One region of the Geodermatophilus sp. SYSU D00766 genome, then DNA from elsewhere that is predicted to be linked to it. Evidence: riboswitches for the same ligand, from Rfam matches in the RefSeq annotation. Region 1 holds a riboswitch; each other region holds the start of a gene.
What was found. Region 1 has a riboswitch for cyclic di-AMP ahead of ACI8AD_RS07610 (C40 family peptidase). Riboswitches for the same ligand answer to the same signal wherever they lie in the genome.

Region 2: another riboswitch for cyclic di-AMP. It lies ahead of ACI8AD_RS01120 (hypothetical protein); the one in region 1 lies ahead of ACI8AD_RS07610 (C40 family peptidase).
Region 3: another riboswitch for cyclic di-AMP. It lies ahead of ACI8AD_RS12110 (aggregation-promoting factor C-terminal-like domain-containing protein); the one in region 1 lies ahead of ACI8AD_RS07610 (C40 family peptidase).
Region 4: another riboswitch for cyclic di-AMP. It lies ahead of ACI8AD_RS23440 (C40 family peptidase); the one in region 1 lies ahead of ACI8AD_RS07610 (C40 family peptidase).

What each region holds. Positions count from the first base shown of each region.
Region 1 is NZ_JBJGYI010000006.1:83,219-87,827, forward strand. Features, by position in the region: partial or broken gene ACI8AD_RS07600 (YhjD/YihY/BrkB family envelope integrity protein) at 1-324, opposite strand, end outside; gene ACI8AD_RS07605 (hypothetical protein) at 384-605, opposite strand; cyclic di-AMP (ydaO/yuaA leader) riboswitch at 797-933, shown strand; gene ACI8AD_RS07610 (C40 family peptidase) at 941-2,065, shown strand; gene ACI8AD_RS07615 (DUF3817 domain-containing protein) at 2,226-2,543, shown strand; gene ACI8AD_RS07620 (serine hydrolase domain-containing protein) at 2,559-3,890, shown strand; gene ACI8AD_RS07625 (hypothetical protein) at 3,817-4,437, opposite strand; gene ACI8AD_RS07630 (DUF3253 domain-containing protein) at 4,491-4,609, shown strand, end outside.
Region 2 is NZ_JBJGYI010000001.1:248,595-253,203, reverse strand. Features, by position in the region: gene ACI8AD_RS01135 (HAD-IC family P-type ATPase) at 1-571, shown strand, start outside; gene ACI8AD_RS01130 (serine/threonine protein kinase) at 778-2,607, shown strand; gene ACI8AD_RS01125 (DNA-directed RNA polymerase subunit alpha C-terminal domain-containing protein) at 2,633-3,238, shown strand; cyclic di-AMP (ydaO/yuaA leader) riboswitch at 3,384-3,537, shown strand; gene ACI8AD_RS01120 (hypothetical protein) at 3,787-4,609, shown strand, end outside.
Region 3 is NZ_JBJGYI010000013.1:44,182-48,790, forward strand. Features, by position in the region: gene ACI8AD_RS12105 (class I SAM-dependent methyltransferase) at 1-578, opposite strand, end outside; gene ACI8AD_RS12110 (aggregation-promoting factor C-terminal-like domain-containing protein) at 691-1,617, opposite strand; cyclic di-AMP (ydaO/yuaA leader) riboswitch at 1,849-2,010, opposite strand; gene ACI8AD_RS12115 (DivIVA domain-containing protein) at 2,175-3,080, opposite strand; gene ACI8AD_RS12120 (LLM class flavin-dependent oxidoreductase) at 3,333-4,490, shown strand; gene ACI8AD_RS12125 (FMN reductase) at 4,487-4,609, shown strand, end outside.
Region 4 is NZ_JBJGYI010000055.1:14,568-19,176, reverse strand. Features, by position in the region: gene ACI8AD_RS23455 (SMP-30/gluconolactonase/LRE family protein) at 1-208, shown strand, start outside; gene ACI8AD_RS23450 (hypothetical protein) at 212-505, opposite strand; gene ACI8AD_RS23445 (hypothetical protein) at 649-801, opposite strand; cyclic di-AMP (ydaO/yuaA leader) riboswitch at 1,155-1,307, shown strand; gene ACI8AD_RS23440 (C40 family peptidase) at 1,320-1,838, shown strand; gene ACI8AD_RS23435 (carbohydrate kinase family protein) at 1,895-2,812, shown strand; gene ACI8AD_RS23430 (DUF222 domain-containing protein) at 2,874-4,046, shown strand; gene ACI8AD_RS23425 (hypothetical protein) at 4,080-4,568, opposite strand.

The DNA.
Region 1 (4,609 bases):
GACCAGCGCCAGGACGAAGCCCAGCAGGTCGAGGTGGGTGCCGGCCTCGACCAGCCGCTCGACCGCCTCCGGGGCGCCCAGCGGCGTGGGCAGCAGCTCGGTCAGCCGCGCGGTGAGCGCCCGCACCTCCTCCGCCGAGGTCACCAGAGCGGTCAGCCGTACGGCGACCAGCAGCAGCGGCACCACCGCGATGCCCGCGTAGAAGGTCAGGCCGGCGGAGATGAGGGCGAGGTCGCGGCCGCGCAGCAGCCGCTGGGCCCCGCGCAGCAGGGTGTGCACCTCGGCGCGCAGGCGGGCCGCGGTCCACCTGCGTTCCGGAGTCACCCGCTCATGGCACCAGCCCCCGCGGGCGCGCGCCCGTCGGAGTGGCGCCGGTGCGGTGCTCAGTCCTCGGAGCTGTCGTCGGTGGTCGGCGCGTCGTTGCCGGGATTCGGGCCGGTCTCCTGGCAGCTGGCGTCGTTCTCGTTGCTGGCGTTCTCGCCGCTGGCGTCGCAGTTGGTGGGCCCGCGGGAGAAGTCGGTGTTGTCGCCGCAGGCGGTGAGGGAGCCGAGCAGCGCGAGCACGACGAGCGGCCGGGCCAGGCGCATCCGCGTGGAGGAGGACATGCCCTGACTCCTACACGCCCCGGCGGCCGGTCAAACGGGCGGGGTCCCGCGTGTCCGTAGCCGCACCACCACGGAACGTCACCGATGTGATTACACCGCGGTGATTGTCACGGGTCCGTCACGCCCCTTACTCTGTGTGTGTCCAACGGGGCGCTCCGTCACTGACCTGGGTGACACCCCGAGGACGCCGTCGAGCCGGTGCGCCCCTCGGGTGCGCCGGGCCGGGGACCCATCGCAGTCCTGGGGTGCAGCGCGTGTCCGCACGCGCCGGGCGAGTCCACGCCCGAACCCGTCAGCTAACCCGGTAGGCGGCCTGGGAAGAGGAGAACCACCGCGTGGCGTCCCTGCGCACGTCCGTCCCCGGCGCGACCGGCCGCCCGCACCGCCGGCCCGGCCGCCGCGCCGCCCTCGTCCTCGCCGGGGCCCTCGGTCTCGGCGTCGGCGTGGGGGTCGTCCCGTCCGCGGCCCTGGCCGAGGAGCCCACCACGGCGGCCGAGGCCGCGCAGCTGGTGGCCGCCCGCGGGCACGACCTCGAGGTCGTCACCGAGCAGTTCAACGAGGCCCGGGAGGCACTGGCCGCCCAGCAGGCCGCGGCCGAGGCCGCCGCCGCGTCCCTTGCCCAGGCGCAGGCCGAGGTCGACACCGCCCGCCGGCAGGTCGTCGGGATCGCCCGGTCGGCCTACACCGGCAACGGCATGGGCTCGTTCCAGGCCCTCATGACCAGCGAGGACGCCGACGAGTTCGTCAACCGCGTCAGCCTCCTGCAGGGCGTCGCCGGCTACCAGGGCGAGCTGCTCGGCCAGGCCGTCGCGGCCACCGAGACCGCCACCGCCGCGCAGACCGCGGCCGCCGAGGCCGCCGCCGAGGCCCAGCGCCAGTACGACGCCGTGGCCGCCCAGCAGGCCGACCTCGAGGGCCAGATCGCCGCCTACCAGGCCGACTTCTCCCGGCTCAGCGCCGAGGAGCAGCGCGCCGCGCTCGAGGCCGCCGCCGCCGCGCACGCCGCCGGGGACCAGCGGGCCAGCCGCGACGAGGACCGCGAGGAGCCCGCCGCCGAGGAGGCCCCCACCGCGTCCTCCGCGCCGGCCGCGGCCCCGGCCCCGGCCAGCGGCGTCGCCGGCACCGTCGTCGCCACCGCCATGGCCCAGCGCGGCAAGCCCTACGTGTGGGCGGCCGCCGGGCCGGGCTCGTTCGACTGCTCCGGCCTGACGCAGTACGCCTTCCAGGCCGCCGGGATCAGCCTCCCGCACTCCAGCAAGATGCAGTCGCAGATGGGCACGGCGGTGTCGAAGGCCGACCTGCAGCCCGGTGACCTGGTCTTCTTCTACAGCCCGGTCAGCCACGTGGGCATCTACATCGGCAACGGCCAGATGGTCCACGCGCCGACCTCCGGCGACGTCGTCAAGGTGGCCAGCATCGACTCGATGGGCAGCTACTCCGGAGCCCGCCGCATCGGCTGAAGGACCACCCTTCCCCCCACGCCTCGCACGGTCGGCGCGGGACCCTGGAGGGCGGCCGCTCCGGCACGTCACCGGGGTCACAGCGGGACGGGGAGCCGGGGGACCGGCTGCCGCGTTGGTCCCTGCGGAGCTGCCGCCGACGCCTGAGGACCGCGTACCGATGAACCCCCGCACCGTCGCCACCGCCTTCCGCGTCGTCGCCGTCGCCGAGGCGCTGTCCTGGGTGGGCCTGCTCGCCGGCATGTACGTCAAGTACGTGCCGGAGACCTCCGAGGTCGGCGTGCAGGTGTTCGGCCCGGTCCACGGCGCGGTGTTCGTCGCCTACGTCGCCGTCGCGCTGGTCGCGTCCCGGGTGCTGCGCTGGTCGCCGTGGACGACGCTGCTTGCGCTCGCCGCCTCGATCCCGCCGCTGGCCACCGTGGTGTTCGAGCGCTGGGCCGGCCGCACCAGGAGGCTCGCGGCACCCGCGCGGGCCTGACCTACCGTTCCGGGCATGCCCGAGCCCGTGCTGCCCGCCACCGCCCGCACCCTGCTGGCCCGCACCGCCCGCGCCCAGCGCGACGGCCGGGCGCCGAGCCTGGTCGCCGGCGTCGTCCGCGACGGCGGGCTGGCGTGGTCGGCCGGGCGCGGCGACGTCGCCGAGCCGCACACCGACGTCCAGTACCGGCTCGGCTCGATCAGCAAGACGGTCACCGCGGTCGCGGTGCTGCGGCTGCGCGACGAGGGCCGGCTGGGCCTGGACGACCCGCTGGACCGGCACGTCCCCGGCACGCCGCTGGGCGACCGGTCGATCGGGCAGCTGCTGTCGCACCTGGCCGGCGCGTCCGCCGAGAGCCCCGGCGGCTGGTGGGAGCGGGTGCCCGGCGGCTCGCTGGCCGACCTCGCGCTCACCGGCGGCGACGTCGTCCTGGGTGAGGCCCGGCGCTTCCACTACTCCAACCTCGGCTTCGGCCTGCTCGGCGAGCTGGTGGCGCGGCTGCGTGGCCGGCCGTGGGACGACGTCGTCACCGGCGAGGTGCTCGCGCCGCTGGGCATGGCCCGGACGACGCCGCGCCCGTCGGGCCGTGCCGCGCAGGGGTACGCCGTGCACCCGTGGGCCGACGTCGTCCTGCCCGAGCCCGAGCACCACGCCGGGGTCATGGCCGCCGCCGGCCAGCTGTGGGCGTCCCTCGCCGACCTCGCCCGCTTCGCCGCATTCCTGCTCGGCGACACCGGCGACGTGCTCTCCCCGGCCACGCTGGAGGAGATGGCGGTGCCGGCCGGCGTCGACCCCTCCTCACCGGCCTGGTCGGCGTACGGGCTGGGGCTGCAGGTGCTGCGGGTCGACAGCCGCACGCTCACCGGCCACGGCGGCTCGATGCCGGGGTTCCTCGCCGGGGTCTTCGTCGACCGCGAGGAGGGCACCGGCGGGGTGTCGCTCGCCAACACCACCAGCGGGCTGGACTCGGCGCTGGTCCCGGGCCTGCTCGCCGACCTGCGGGCCGCCGAGCCGCGGGTGGTCGAGCCGTGGCGCCCGGCCGGTTCGCCGGTGCCGCTCGAGCAGCTCGGCGTCTGGTACTGGGGGCCGGCGCCACTGGCCCTGCGAGCGGTGCCCGGCGGGCTGCTGCACCTCGGGCCGCTGCCGGGGCGGGCCGGGCGGGCCAGCCGGTTCCGCCGCTGCGACGACGGCACGTGGCTCGGGCTGGACGGCTACTACGCCGGTGAGACGCTGCGGATCGCCCCCGACCACCTCGACCTGGGCACGTTCGTGTTCACCCGCGAGCCCTACGACCCCGCCGCCCCCGTGCCCGGCGGCGTCGACCCCCGGGGCTGGACCGCCCCCTGACCGTGGGCTTCCGCGGCAGTGCACGCGTCTCCGGGGGGTCGAAGGCGTCCATGGTGGTCTTGACGACGGCGCCGTAGGCCAGGTGCGGCACCACGTCGGCGGCCCAGTCGGCCGCCGACCACGTGCGCGGGTCGGTGACGCCCAGCACCGTCATCGGTCCGTTGGCGGCCACCAGCACCGCGAGCGTGGTGAGCAGCGTGCCCACCAGCGGCTGCGACCGGAAGCCCGACGCCCGCACCAGCCCGACGCCGACCCCGACGCCGACGCCGGCCACCAGCCCGGTGATCGGCCCGAGGCCCTGGACCCGGTTCTGCCGGTGCTCCTCGTCGCCCGGGATGGGCACGTGCGCCTTCTCGGCGAGCCGCTCCACCGTCTCCTCGGGCGTGGAGCTGGTGCCCCGGCCGCGGACGGTCATGTCGAGGTAGGTGACGGCGTTGAGCGCGGTCGACCCCGCCGCCCCCGCCGCCGCGCCGCGCAGCGCCCAGCCGAGGGTGCTGATGCCCCGCTTGCCCTTGCCGAACGTCCCCACCGGGGTGCGCTTCGCCATGGACGGCGCCCTACCCGTCGCGCTCACCAGCGCAAACGGCGCATGCTGGGGACGTGGACGACGTCGGCGCGGCCCTCGAGCGGGCGATCGGTGCGCTGCTCGACGCCCGCGCGCCCGGCGCCACGATCTGCCCCTCGGAGGCCGCGCGCGCCGTCGACCCGGAGGGCTGGCG
Region 2 (4,609 bases), on a different contig from region 1:
GGTCGGCACCCGCCAGCTGCTGCTGGTCAACCTGCTCACCGACATGTTCCCGGCGCTGGCCGTCGCCGTCGCCCGCCCGCGGGCGGCCGCCGCGGGCGAGGACGACGGGCCGCTGGCCGGCCACCCGCTGGCGCCGGTGCTGCGCGCCGGCCCCCACCGCGGGTTCGACCGGGCGGTGCGGCGCCAGGTCGCCGTCCGCGGCGCGGCCACCGCCGCCGGCGCGACGGGCGCGTGGGCCACCGCGTGGCTCTCGCTGTCGCGCCGCCGGGCGAGCACCGCGGGGCTGGCCGCGCTCATCGCCACCCAGCTCGGCCAGACCGCCTGGGCCGGCCGCCGCAGCCCGCTGGTGCTCGCCACCGCGGCCGGCTCGCTGGCCGTGCTGGCCCTGGTGGTGCAGACGCCGGGGATCAGCCGCTTCTTCGGCTGCACGCCGCTGGACCCGCTGTCCTGGCTGGTCGTCCTCGCCTGGGCCGCCGCCGGCACCGCCGGTGCGGAGGTCGTCCCGGCGCTGCTGCGGCGCCGGCGCGCGGTCGGGAGCCGTCCGGCCACACCTCCCGTGCCGGCCGCCTGATCGCCCGCCCCACCGGCGACCCGTGCGCGGGTCCGCGGCACCGGTGCGCGCGGACCGCCGCCCTCCGGAGGGGTTGAGGACCGTGACCAGCGGGAACCGGAGGGAGGTGCCCCGGAGGACGGGTCCGGGCGCACCGCAGACGCCCCGCTGGGGCGGGCATCCGGGGGACGGCCCTCGCGGGCACAGCACGGGACGGAGCCAGGGACGTGACCTCGCTGGGGACCGGCCGGCAGACGCTGGGGGACCGCTACGAGCTGCAGGAGCTCATCGCCACCGGCGGCATGGGCCAGGTGTGGCGGGGGCGCGACCAGCTGCTGCAGCGGCCGGTCGCGGTCAAGGTGCTGCGCAGCGAGTACGCCGACGACCCCGTCTTCCTCGAGCGGTTCCGCTGCGAGGCGCGGCACGCGGCCGCGCTGAGCCACCCCAACATCGCCGCGGTCCTCGACTACGGCGAGTCCGACGACGCCGGCACCGGCGAGCACCTGGCCTACCTGGTGATGGAGCTCGTCGACGGCGCGCCGCTGTCCGAGCTGCTGGCCGTCGACGGGCCGCTGGAGCCCGACGCCGCGCTGTCGGTGCTCCGGCAGACCGCGGCGGCGCTGTCCGAGGCGCACCGCGCGGGCCTGGTGCACCGCGACGTCAAGCCGGCCAACATCCTCGTGCGGCCCGACGGGCGGGTGAAGCTCACCGACTTCGGCATCGCGTGGTCGGCGCAGAGCGTGCCGCTGACCGGCACCGGCCAGGTGATCGGCACGGCCCGCTACATGTCGCCGGAGCAGGCGGCCGGCGAGCGGGTCAGCCCCGCCAGCGACGTCTACGCCCTCGGCCTGGTCGGCTACGAGTCGCTGACCGGGCACGCGGCGTTCGACGGCACCAACCCCGTGACGGTGGCGCTCAAGCAGGTCCGCGAGGACCCGCAGCCCCTGCCCGACGACGTGCCGCCGCGCGTCCGCTCGCTCATCGGCGCCGCGCTGGTCAAGGACCCCGGCGAGCGGCTCCCCGACGCCGGTGCGTTCCTCACCGCCGTCGAGGAGACGATCGAGCAGGCCGCCCGGCCGGCGCCGCCCGCCCCGCCGGCGACCCGCGCCGTCGCGGCCGATCCCGTGGAGACGGCGGAGGTGCCGGCAGCTCCCGCGCCGGGCGGCGTGGCGGCCCGCCGGCGCACGCGCCTGCTCGTCCTGACCCCGGTGCTGGCGCTGCTGCTGGTGGGCCTGCTCGCGGTCCTCCTGTGGCCGGGCGGCTCGGGCGGCGACCCGGCCCCGGCGCAGGCCGCGGAGACCAGCGCCGGCGCGGGGGGCAGCGCGGCGGCGGCCACCGCGACCGTCCTGACGGCGAGCGACCACGTCGGCCGCCCCGCCGACGAGGTCGCCGCGGACCTCTCCGCGCTCGGGCTCACCGTCGAGCAGCGGACCGAGGAGACGACGGCCGTCGAACCCGGCACGGTCGCCGACCTGGACCCGGTGGGTGTCCCGCTGCAGCGCGGCGACGTCGTGACGCTCGTCGTCGCCACCGCACCCTCGGCGCCGGCCCCGGCGCCCGGTGGCGGCGCGCCGGCCGGGAGCGCGGGCGGGACGGCACCCGAGAGCGCGCTGTCCGGGCCGGCCCCCGCACCGGCGGCCACCGCACCCGCGGAGCCCGCGCCCGCAGAGCCCGCGCCGACGGACACGGCGCCGACCGACAGCGCACCGACGGACACCGCACCGACCGACGCCGCGCCCACGGACGCCGCGCCGACGGACACGGCGCCGACCGGCACGACACCGACCGACACCACGCCGACCGACACCACGCCGACGGACACGGCTCCGACCGGCTCCACGCCGACCGACACCGCGCCCACGGGCACCCCGCCCACCGACCCGACGACCACGGACCCGGAGCCGTCGGACCCGGAGCCGTCGGACCCTGCGCCGACGGACGCGGCCACGTCGGAGCCGTCGGCACCCGCGTCGTCCCCGCCGTCGTCCGCGGGGTCGGCGACGTCGTCGGCACCGGCCGGCGCCCCTCCGGCCCCCGACACCGGCGCGGCCGGCTGAGCGGCGGCGGTTAGGGTCCTCCGCCATGCCGACCAGCTCACCCGGGGACGCGACGGCGGGGACGATCGAGGCGCTGGGCCTGCCCACCCGGGCGGTCACCGCGCTGACCCGCGCCGGCATCACCGACGTCGCCGCGCTCGCCGCCCTCACCCGCCGCGAGCTCGCCGCCGTCCCCGGCCTCGGCGCGGGACTGGTCACCGCGATCCGCCGGGTCGTGCCCGAGCCGCCCACCACCCTGCCCCGCGCCGCGACGCCTGCGCGCGACGACCGGCTCGCGCCGCCGGCCGACGACGACGGCGGCCCCGACTCCCCGGCCATCCCCTCCTTCGCCTCGCTGCGCGACCCGCGCCGCCGCACCGCGCTGGACCTGCTGGTGCCCGAGTCCGGCACCCCCGACGCCGAGGCCTGGAGCGAGCCCGCGCCCGACCCCGGGCCGCCGGCCGGGCGTCCCCCGGCACCGCCGGGGGCCGCCGGCCGCGGTCCAGCCGCCGCGCCCCGCCCGGCCGAGTACGCCGACCTGCTGCGGCTGGGCGCGCGGCTGGCACGCGTCGCGGTCACCGTGCCCGGCCGGGTCGCGCTGTGGTCGGTCCGCACCCAGGTCGACTGGCTGCGCCGGCTGCTCGGCAGCTGAGCCGGGCCGGGCGCGGCGCCGGCGACACGCCGGGCGGGGACGCGACGCTCGTCACGCTCGCCCGGGCCGAGATTGTCACGGAGCGGTAACGGCCACTACCGTGGCCGCCGTCCGACCGGTCGTCGCGTCCCCGTCCGGGGAGTCCGGACGGATGCCGCCGAGTCGCCCTCCGGGGCGAGCCGGGGACCCACCGCACCACTGGGGTGAATCCCGCACGCCGGACGCCGTCCGGCCGCGGGTAGGGCTGCTTCCCGCCCGAACCCGTCAGCTGACCCGGTAGGCGGCCATCGGGAGAAACGGAGAGCCGCCGGATGGCGCGCTTCTGCAGCACGACCGCACCACCCCGCCGGCTCCGCCGCACCCGGGTGCGCTCCCGCATCTGACCGCGCCCGGCCGTCCCCGACGCCGCACCGCGCCCGTCCGGGCCTCCCGGACGGCGTACGCCGGTGCGCCCGCGTCGCGCGCGACGGCCGTGCCGCCTCCTGCCCGCACCCCACCACGGCGCCGCCCCGGCCGCGCCGTGCCTCCCCCTGGAGCACCCCCACCGCATGGACGCCCGCACCACCGGCACGGACGCCGCCACCGCCGAGATCCGCCGTTCGCCCGACACCCCCGACGGCCCCGCGCGCCGCCGCCCGCCCGTCCGCCGGCCCGCCCTGCTGCTGGGCGTGGCGGCCGCCGGCGCACTGCTGGCCAACGTGCTCGTCGCCCCCGACCCGGCCGCCGAGGCGCAGGCCGGGACGTCGGAGACGGTGACCGTCGCCCAGGCGCTGGGCCTGCCCGCGCGCACCGGCCCGGCCGCCGAGGCACCGCCGGTGCAGCCGGAGGACCTGCAGCCGCTGGAGGCCCTCGCGGCCAGCCGCGGCAGCCGCGAGGCCGCCGAGACCGCCGCCGCGCAGGCGCAGGCCGGCGCCGACCAGGCCGTGCTCGACGCCCAGGCCGCCGAGGCCGCGGCGCGGGCCGCCGCGGAGGCGCAGGCGGCGGCGGAGGCCCAGGCGGCCGCCGAGGCGCAGGCCGCCGCCGAGGCGGCGCAGGCGCAGGCCGCCGCGGAGGCCGAGCAGGCCGCCTCGGCCGACCAGGGGTCCGCCGAGGCCGCCCCGGCGGCGGCGTCCTCCTCGTCGTCCTCGGCCACCGGCACCACGGCGTCGCGGGTCGCCCGGATCACCAACACCTCCGGCCCCGTGCGCGCGGTGGTGCAGGCCGCCGCCGACGCCGTGGTCAGCAACGTCCCCGGCGCCGCCTCGATCACCCTCGGCGGCACCCGCGCCAGCGCGACCGACCCCGGTGGGCACCCCTCGGGCCTGGCGCTGGACTACATGGTCATGAGCGACACGGCCCTCGGTGACGCGATCGTGCAGTACCACATCGCGC
Region 3 (4,609 bases), on a different contig from region 1:
AGGACGGTGACCGGCTCGAGCCGCTCGTGCGGCAGGTAGGGCCGGCCCGGGTCGCCGACGAGGACGGCGCTGCCGCGGGCGCGGGCCCGGTCGAGGAAGGGCAGCACCCGCTCGGTCATCACGCGGTCGTAGCAGACGTCCCCGGCCAGGACGAGGTCGACGTCGGGGGGCTCGCGGTGCAGGACGTCGCCGATGACGCTGATCCCGGTGACGCCGTTGAGGACCGCGTTGACCGCGACCGCCGTCCGGGAGAACGGGTCGACGTCGCTGGCCAGCACGTGCCGGGCACCGGCGAGGACGGCGGCGACGGCGACCAGCCCGCTGCCCGACCCGAGGTCGAGGACGCGGCGGCCGGCCACCGGGACGGCGCCGTCGAGCACGGCCCGGGCCAGCGCCTGCCCGCCGGGCCAGGCCGCGGCCCAGAACGGCGGGTCCTCACCGGCCCCGCCGGCGTCCTCCATGGCCTCCCACAGCGCGACGACGTCGTCGGCGACGTGCAGCCGCACCTCCGGGACGAGGGAGGGCCGGCGGACCTGGGTGTGCGCGCGGACGAACGCCGCGGGCACCACCCTGGTCACCGGCCCTCCCTCAGTGACGTACCGGAACGGCCCCCCTGGGTGACGTGCTGGAACGGCCCCGGTGCAGGGGCCCCCGCCGAGCGGAGCGAGGTGTGGGGGGCAGCGGGTCCTTCTAGTACCAGCCGGTGGCCTGCGAGTGGGCCCAGGCCTCGCACGGCGAGCCGTAGCGGTCGTTGATGTAGATCAGGCCGGCGTCGATCTGCAGGTAACCGTCGGAGGTCTTGGCGATGCCGGTGCTGGCCCAGGTGGAGTCGAGGAACTGCGCGATGCCGTAGGCGGTGCTGGTGGGGTTCTGCGCGGTGGGGTTCCAGCCGCTCTCCTTGCCCCACAGCTTCTCCAGGCAGGAGAACTGCTCGGCGCCGACGAGGCTGAGCGCGTAGTCCTTGAACGACCCGCTCTTGGCGGTGCTCGAGCCGCTGCTGCTGGCGGCCGGCGCCTCGGTGGCCGCGGCGGCCGGCGCGGCGGCAGCGGCCTGCTCGGCAGCAGCCTGCTCGGCGGCGGCCTGCTCGGCCGCGGCAGCCTCGGCAGCGGCCTGGGCCTCGGCGGCGGCCTGGGCCTCGGCGGCGGCGCGGGCGGCCTCCTCCTCGGCGGCGACGCGGGCGGCCTCCTCGGCGGCGGCCTGCTCTGCGGCAGCCTGCTCGGCGGCGGCCTGGGCCTCGACGGCGGCGGCGTCGACCGCGGTGCGCTGGTTGCGCGAGGCGGCGAGGTCCTCGAGGGAGGCGAGGGTGTCGTCCCCGATGGCGCTGGTGGTGGCCGCGTCCTCGTCCTCGGACTGCGGCGGGATGCCCAGCGCCTCGGCGACGCCCACGGAGGCGCTCGCGGTGTCGGTCCCGGTGTCGGCGCTGCCGCCGGTACCGGTGGCGGTCAGGACGCCGACGAGCAGGGCGCCGGCGGTGGCGGTGCCGAGCAGCAGCGCCGGACGGCGGGAGCCGAGCAGGCCGCGGCGGCGGGCGGGGGCCTCGTCGACGTCGGTGACCTCGACGGCGGCGGCCTCGAGGGTCTCCGGCGTGTCGGAGGCGGTGTGGCGGTTACGGGGCATGAGGGTGGGAACTCCGGGGGGAGAGAGCACGCGGCGGCCCGGGGCGTGGGCGCGCACACGCGGTCGCGGTCTACGGGGTCTGGCGGAGTGCGGGTCTCCGGCGGCTCCGGCGGTGCCGGGCGCGGCAGGGCAGGGTCGAGCCGGCGTCAGGAGGACGCGAGGGCACGCTGCGCGCGCCGGCGGCTGCACCTGCGGGCCACGGGGGCCCGGAGGCGGGGCATGCGGAGACTCCGTTCCTTCCGTGAGCCGCCTACCGAGTTAGCTGACGGGTTCGGGCGGGAAGCAGCCCTACGCGCCGGCGAGCGGAGCTCGCCGGGTGCGATTCACCCCGGCACTGCGGTGGGTCCCCGGCTCGCGTCCGCGGGGACGGACACGACTCGGCGGCGTCCGGCCAGGTTCCCCGGACGGGGAGGGACGACCAACCGGACGCCCGCCACGGTAGAGGCCGTTACCGGTCCGTGACAACACGGGGACCGGAGGGACGGGCGGGACAGGTGGGGTGCAGGCGGGACGGACGCCGACCCCGCGGCCGGCGTCCGCCCTGCTCAGCGAGCCGGTCAGGAGGCCGCGGCGACCTCGGGCCGGCCGGCCCCGTGCAGCATCGTGAGCTGCGACGCATCACCGACGGCGACCGGGTCGCGACCGTCCGGCACTCCGGCGGTCCCCCGGCGCTCGGCGAGGACGGGGACGTCCTCGGGCAGCGCCCCGGCGACGACCGCGAGGGCCCGGTCGATCTGGCCGGTCAGCCCGAGCAGCCACTCGCGGGCCTGGTCGCGCTCGTCGCGCAGCGGCGCGAGCTCGGCCTCGGCGGCCAGCCGGCGCTCGAGCGCCTCGGCGTCGGCCCGGGCGCGCACCTCGGCGGCCTCCCGGTCCCGCTGCTCGCGCGCCTCGGCGGCCGCGCGGTCGAGCCGGGCGCGCTCCTCGGCCGCTGCCCGGCCCACCTCCGCCGCCTGGCGGCGGGCCGCCTCGAGCACGGCCGCGGCCTCGCTGCGGGTCTGCTGGCGCAGCGCGATGACCGCCTCGCGCATCTCGGCGACCCCGCGGAGCCGCGCCTCGGCCTCGGTGCGGGCCTCGGCGAGCAGCCGCCGGGCCTCCTCCTCGGCGGTCGAGGTGACCGCGGCGGCCTCCTGCTCGGCCCGGGCCACCAGGGCCCTGGCCTCCTCCGGCCCGGGCAGCGACTGCCGCTCGCGGACCAGCGCCGCGAGCCGGCGCCGGGCGTTCTGCAGCTCGGTCGAGCAGGCGGCGTAGCGGCTGAGGAGGTGGTCGTTCTCCCGCCGCAGGACCATGACCTCGGTCTCGGCCCAGTCCACGTAGGTGTCCACCTGCGCGCGGTCGTAGCCGCGCACCGCCGTCTTGAACACCGGCCCCGTGCCCAGCAGGCCGTCGAGCCCGCTCGGTGCCCGTCTCGGGTCGTCGTCCCCGGCCGCTGCGTGCCGTGCGCGCCCCTCACCCACCTGCGACATCCCGGTCCCCCTCGGTACGCCGTCCGATCCGGTTCCCCGCTGGCCGGTCGGAGTGATCACAATCTCCCACCCCGGGGGACCGGCCGGACCGGCCCGACGGGCAGCGGACCGGGCCGTCGGAGTGGGGTCGTCGCGACGTGCCGGGGTGATCACGCAGCGCAGTGGATGTGTCTCGGCACGGTCACGAGAGCCTGGGAATGGATCCGGGTGGCCGGGGGTTCGGCGGAGTGCAGTAGTTGCACGCTCAACCACATGGAGCACGAGATGCAGTTCGGCGTCTTCTCGGTCAGCGACATCACGACCGACCCCACCACCGGCCGCACGCCCAGCGAGGCGGAGCGGATCCAGGCCGTCGTCCGGATCGCGGAGAAGGCCGAGGAGGTCGGCCTGGACGTCTTCGCCCTCGGCGAGCACCACAACCCGCCGTTCTTCTCGTCCTCGCCCACCACGACCCTGGCCTACGTCGCGGCGCGCACGCAGCGGCTGCAGCTGTCGACGGCGACCACGCTGATCACCACCAACGACCCGGTGAAGATCGCCGAGGACTACGCGATGCTGCAGCACCTCGCCGGCGGCCGCGTCGACCTCATGCTGGGCCGCGGCAACACCGGCCCGGTCTACCCCTGGTTCGGCCAGGACATCCGCGACGGGCTGCCGCTGGCGGTCGAGAACTACGCGCTGCTGCGCCGGCTGTGGGACGAGGAGGTCGTCGACTGGTCGGGCCGCTTCCGCACGCCGCTGCAGGGCTTCACCTCGACCCCGCGCCCGCTCGACGGCGTCGCGCCGTTCGTATGGCACGGGTCGATCCGCTCGCCGCAGATCGCCGAGCAGGCCGCCTACTACGGCGACGGGTTCTTCTCCAACCACATCTTCTGGCCGAAGGAGCACACGCAGCGGATGGTGGAGTTCTACCGCCGCCGCTTCGAGCACCACGGCCACGGCAGCGCCGACCAGGCGATCGTCGGCCTCGGCGGTCAGGTGTTCGTGCGCAAGAACTCGCAGGACGCCGTGGACGAGTTCCGGCCCTACTTCGACAACGCGCCGGTCTACGGCCACGGCCCGTCGCTGGAGGACTTCTCCCGCGAGACGCCGCTGACCGTCGGCTCCCCGCAGCAGGTCATCGAGCGCACCCTCGGGTTCCGCGAGTACGTCGGTGACTACCAGCGCCAGCTGTTCCTCGTCGACCACGCCGGCCTGCCGCTGAAGACCGTGCTCGAGCAGCTGGACGTCCTGGGCGAGGAGGTCGTGCCGGTGCTGCGCCGGGAGTTCGCGGCGCTCAAGCCCGCGCACGTGCCCGACGCGCCCACCCACGCCTCGCGGGTCGCCGCCCGCGGCGGCGCGGTCGACCCCACCGTCCACGCGCCCGGTGACGACGTCACCGGGCGCACCGCCGAGGAGGTCTCCGCGTGACCACCCGCACCCTGGCCGTGGTCAGCGCCGGGCTGTCGACGCCGTCGTCGACCCGGCTGCTGGCCGACCGGCTGACCGCCGCGACGGTGGCCGCCCTGCGCGAGCGGGGCGAGGACGCC
Region 4 (4,609 bases), on a different contig from region 1:
CGTGCGGGTGGCCGAGGGCGGCGAGATCGTCGACGCCGTCGCCGCACCCGAGGGGCTGGGCGTGTTCGCCTGCATGCTCGGCGGCGACGACGGCCGGACGCTGCTGATGTGCGCGGCGCCGGACTTCTACGAGCACAACCGCGCGCCGGTGCGCGAGGCGGTGCTGCTGGCCACGGAGGTCGACGTCCCCCACGCCGGCCGCCCCTGACGCTCAGCCGCCGGTGACGGCGCGGGAGGTCCGGCTGCGGTGGACCGCGCGCGGGGGGCGCATGCCCAGGTCGGTGAGGATCCGCCCGGCCCGGCGCCGGCGCTCGCAGGCGCGCTCGCGCAGCAGGGCGCCGAGCGCGGCGTTGACCGACCGGTCCGCGCGGCGCTCGAGGAACTCCGCCGTCGCGAGGTGGGTCGCCGCCCGCCGCAGTGCCTCCACGTGCTCGCGCCGCTCGTGCGGTCGACGGTCCGCCGCACCCCCGCCGGTCCTCGTGGTGGTCGTCGTGGTCTCGGTCATGCGCTCCTCGCCCCCTCGGTGGTCCCCGCACCCATGAGGACGCCGCGAGGACGCCGGCATGACGCGGACCGCGGGAAGCACCCCCGGACGCACCACGCCCCCCGGCCCGGACGCGGGACGGGGGGCGTGCGGAGCGGAGTGGGTCAGTAGGCGCGGCCGCTCGTCCCGCCCTTCTTGTTCTTGCTCTGGTAGTCGCGGATGAACTGCTTGATCTTGGCCTGGTTCTGCGGCTTCTGGAGCTCCTGCACCACCTTGGCGGCGACACCCGAAGCCACGAGCTTCCTCAACATCCCCACGGGGTCCTCCTCATGTCGGTTGCCTGTCGGGTGCCCCGTCAACGTGCGGTGCAACCCTGGGGATCCCGGCGGCTGCGCTCCCCGCGCGTGGCGGGCCGTTGACGGCGTGTGCGGACGCACCGCCACGTCCTTTCTCGTCCCGCCCGGCGTGTCGGCGACGGCGCGTCGCCGGGAGGACGGCGGCGGCACGTGCATCCGTGCAGGTCGGAGCCGGTGTCCCGCCGTGCGGCCGGTGTCAAGTCCCGGGAGCCGGTCCGGGCGTGGCGGGCCCCCGGTCCGGTTGAGGGGCCTGGGACCCCTCCCTACCGTCGTCGCGGTCCGGCCAGGGTCCTCCGTCACGCCCTGTGTGACACCCGCCGGACACGCCGAACCGGGCACCGGCACGAGAGCCGGTACCCGGGCCGGGGACCCACCGCAGTCCTGGGGTGGAGCGCGATCCGTCGCGCCGGGCGACTCCCCCGTCCGAACCCGTCAGCTAACCCGGTAGGCGGCCGTGGAGAACAGGAGAACCGTCGTCGATGACGACTGCACGCACGTCCACCACCCGCCGCTCGTTCCGCGGCATCGCCGTCGCCGCCATCGCCGGAGCCGGCATCGTCCTCTCACCTCTCCCGGCCTCGGCGAACTCGGGTGGTGGTGGGACGGCGACCGCGACCGTGGCCGCCGCGCCGGCGGTCGCCCCCAACGCCGCGGCCCAGGTCGCCGTGGACACCGCGCTCGCCCAGGTCGGTGACCCCTACGTCTACGGCGCCACCGGCCCGAACGCCTTCGACTGCTCGGGCCTGACCAGCTACTCCTACGCGGCGGCCGGGATCTCGATCCCGCGCACCTCGAAGCTCCAGTCGACCTTCGGCACCGCGGTGGCCAAGTCCGACCTGCAGCCGGGTGACCTGGTCTTCTTCTACAGCCCGGTGTCGCACGTGGGCATGTACATCGGCAACGGCCAGATGGTCCACGCCTCGACCGCCGGCAAGCCGGTCGCCGTCGTCGACCTGGACTCGATGCCGAGCTACGCGGGCGCCCGCCGCGTCGCCTGACGCACCTCAGGCAGGGTGCCCCGGCCGGCCTCCCCGGCCGGGGCACCCTGGTCGCCGTGGACGACGAGGACGGCCCGCGATGGCCCCGCCGCGCCGGCTCCGGCCCGGTCGTGGCGGTGGGCAAGCTGGTCGCCGACCAGATGCTCGAGCTCAGTGAGCCGCTGCGGGCGGGGAGTCAGCAGCGGGTGGTGCGGACGACGACGGCGGGCGGGGCGCCGGCCAACGTCACGGCGACCCTGACCCGGCTCGGCACCCCGGCGCGGCTGGCCGGGTGGGCCGGGGCGGACCCGCTCACCGACACGCTGCTCGCCGGCCTGGCCGCGCGGGGCGTGCAGACGGCGGTGGTCCGCCGCGGCCGGGCGCCGCTGTCGACGGTCCTCGTCCACCCCGACGGCGAGCGGACGCCGCTCACCGACCGGGGTGAGGGCGGCCTGACACCGGACGACGTCCGCGCCGGGTGGCTCGCCGACGCCGCCGTCGTCCACCTGGACGGCTACGACCTGCTGCGCTTCCCGGACGCGCTGGTGGCCGTCGCCTCCCTCGCGCGCGACGCCGGCGTGCCGGTGAGCGTCGACATCGCGGCCGCGGCGCGGATCGAGCGGCACGGGGTCGCGGCCTACCGCGGGCTGCTCGCCGGGCTGCGGGCGGACCTGCTGTTCTGCAACGCCGCCGAGGCCGCGGTGCTGGGGCTGCTCGGCGGCCTGCCCGCGGAGGTGCCGCCGCTGGTCGTGGTGCACGCCGGCGCACACCCCACCCGCGTACTCACGCGGGCGGGTACGTGGCAGGTGCCGGTGGCGCCGCTGCCCGAGGGGCGGCTGCGCGACACGACCGGCTGCGGGGACGCCCTCGCCGCCGGGGTGCTGGCCGGGTGGCGAGGCGGGGCGCCGGTGCTGGACGCGGTCCGGACCGGGCACGAGGCGGCCGCGGTGGTCGCCGGTGTGCTCGGCGGCCAGCCGCCGCCACGTCCGTCGTGAACTTGGCTTTGACCTGCGGTTTCGTCTTGAGCAGCGCTTCAGTTGACGGTAGGCTTCGATCATGTGTTCGAGCGATCCCGCCGGCGGTGACTCGCTCGACGACGTCGCCGCGCTGGTTGCTGAGCGGAACCGGATCGACGCCGCACTGGCCCGCCGGGTGCGGGCGGCGGAGCTGTCCCAGGCGCCCGAACGCGACGGGCTGAAGTCGATGACGTCATGGCTGTGTGGGCACTGCCGACTCTCGCTGGCGGCCGCTACCCGGTTGGTGCGCAACGGGCGGGCGCTGGAGCACCTGCCCGCCCTGGCCGAGGCGCACGAAGCAGGCTGGGTGACCGCCGAGCAGGTCACCGAGGCAGCTCGGGTCGTCACTCCCGAGCGGCTGGCCGCTGCGACCGCGCGGGGCGTCGACCTGGGTGCGATCGACGCGGCACTGACGCAGGTGGCCCTCGACTGCGACCACCGCGACCTGGCCGGCGTGGTGCAGCGGTATCTCGACGCGCTGGATCCCGACGGTCCCGAGCCGGATCCGACCGAGGACCGGTCGCTGACGGTGGCCAAGCACGCCGACGGATCCCTGAGCGGCCGCTTCCACCTCGACGCGGTCGGTGGGGAGAAGCTGCAGGCGGCGCTGGAGGCGCACGTGCAAGCCGACCGGCCCGCCGGCGACCAGCGCACCCGCGCACAGCGGCAAGGTGACGCGCTGGTGCAGCTGTGCGACAACGCCCTGGGCTCCGGTGCATTGCCGGTGCTGCGGACGGTCAAGCCACACGTGGCCGTGCGGGTCGACCTCGACGACCTGGCCGACCCGGCGGCCGGCGCAGGCAGTGCCCCCATGGGGTTCGGCGCGGTCATCTCCGCCGCTCGGGCCCGCTGGCTGGCCTGCGACGGCCAGGTCACCCGCATCGTCATCGGCCCGGAAGGCCAGCCGCTCGACGTCGGCCGCACCAAGCGGGTGGTCACCCCGGCCATCCGCAAGGCCGTCGAACTCCGCGACGGCGGCTGCGTCTTCGCCGGCTGTGACGCGCCGACCCACTGGGCCGACGTGCACCACCTGGTGCACTGGATCGACGGTGGCGAGACCTCACTCGACAACTCCGCGTTGCTGTGCGAGCGGCACCACACCAAGGTCCACCACGGCTTCCGCGTCGAGCGACAACCCGACGGCCGATGGCACACCTACCGACCCGATGGCAGCGAGATCACCGTTCCCACCCCACTGGCACCCGCGGCCTGATGTCCCCGCACGTCGATCGCGGGACCGCGGGGCTCACATCCCGCAGACCGACTCGGCCACCATCGCCACGAACTCGTGCGCCTGGTCGTCGGACACGGACGGGAAGAGCCGCTCCACGCCCTCGGACATCCGGAACTGGTCGTACTCCGGCTGCCCGAGGCGGACGCAGATCCCCTCGGCGAGGACCCAGCCGGTGTGCGGGTCCAGCGGGATGCCGATGCGCTGCACCGCGTCGACGAACTCCTGGGGGACGTCCGGCGCGGGCGCCTCGGCGGTCGTCGTCGGGGCGGGTGCCGTCACCGGCAGGCTGCTCGGCGGCGTGCTCGCCACGGGGGTCGCCACCGCCTGCTCCGCGGTGGCCGCGTCCTCGGCGCCGTCCCACGACGCGAGGAGCAGCGCCGTGGCGACCGCGACGACCACCAGAGCGCTGACGGCGGCCAGGAGCGCGGGCCTGCGGCGGTCCGCTCGCGCCGGGCGGTGGGCGTGCCGGTGCCGGTCAGGAGGGACGGGGTGGTCGGTCATGGAAGCGGACCCCCGGAACTCGACGACGTCGCGGGTGCCTC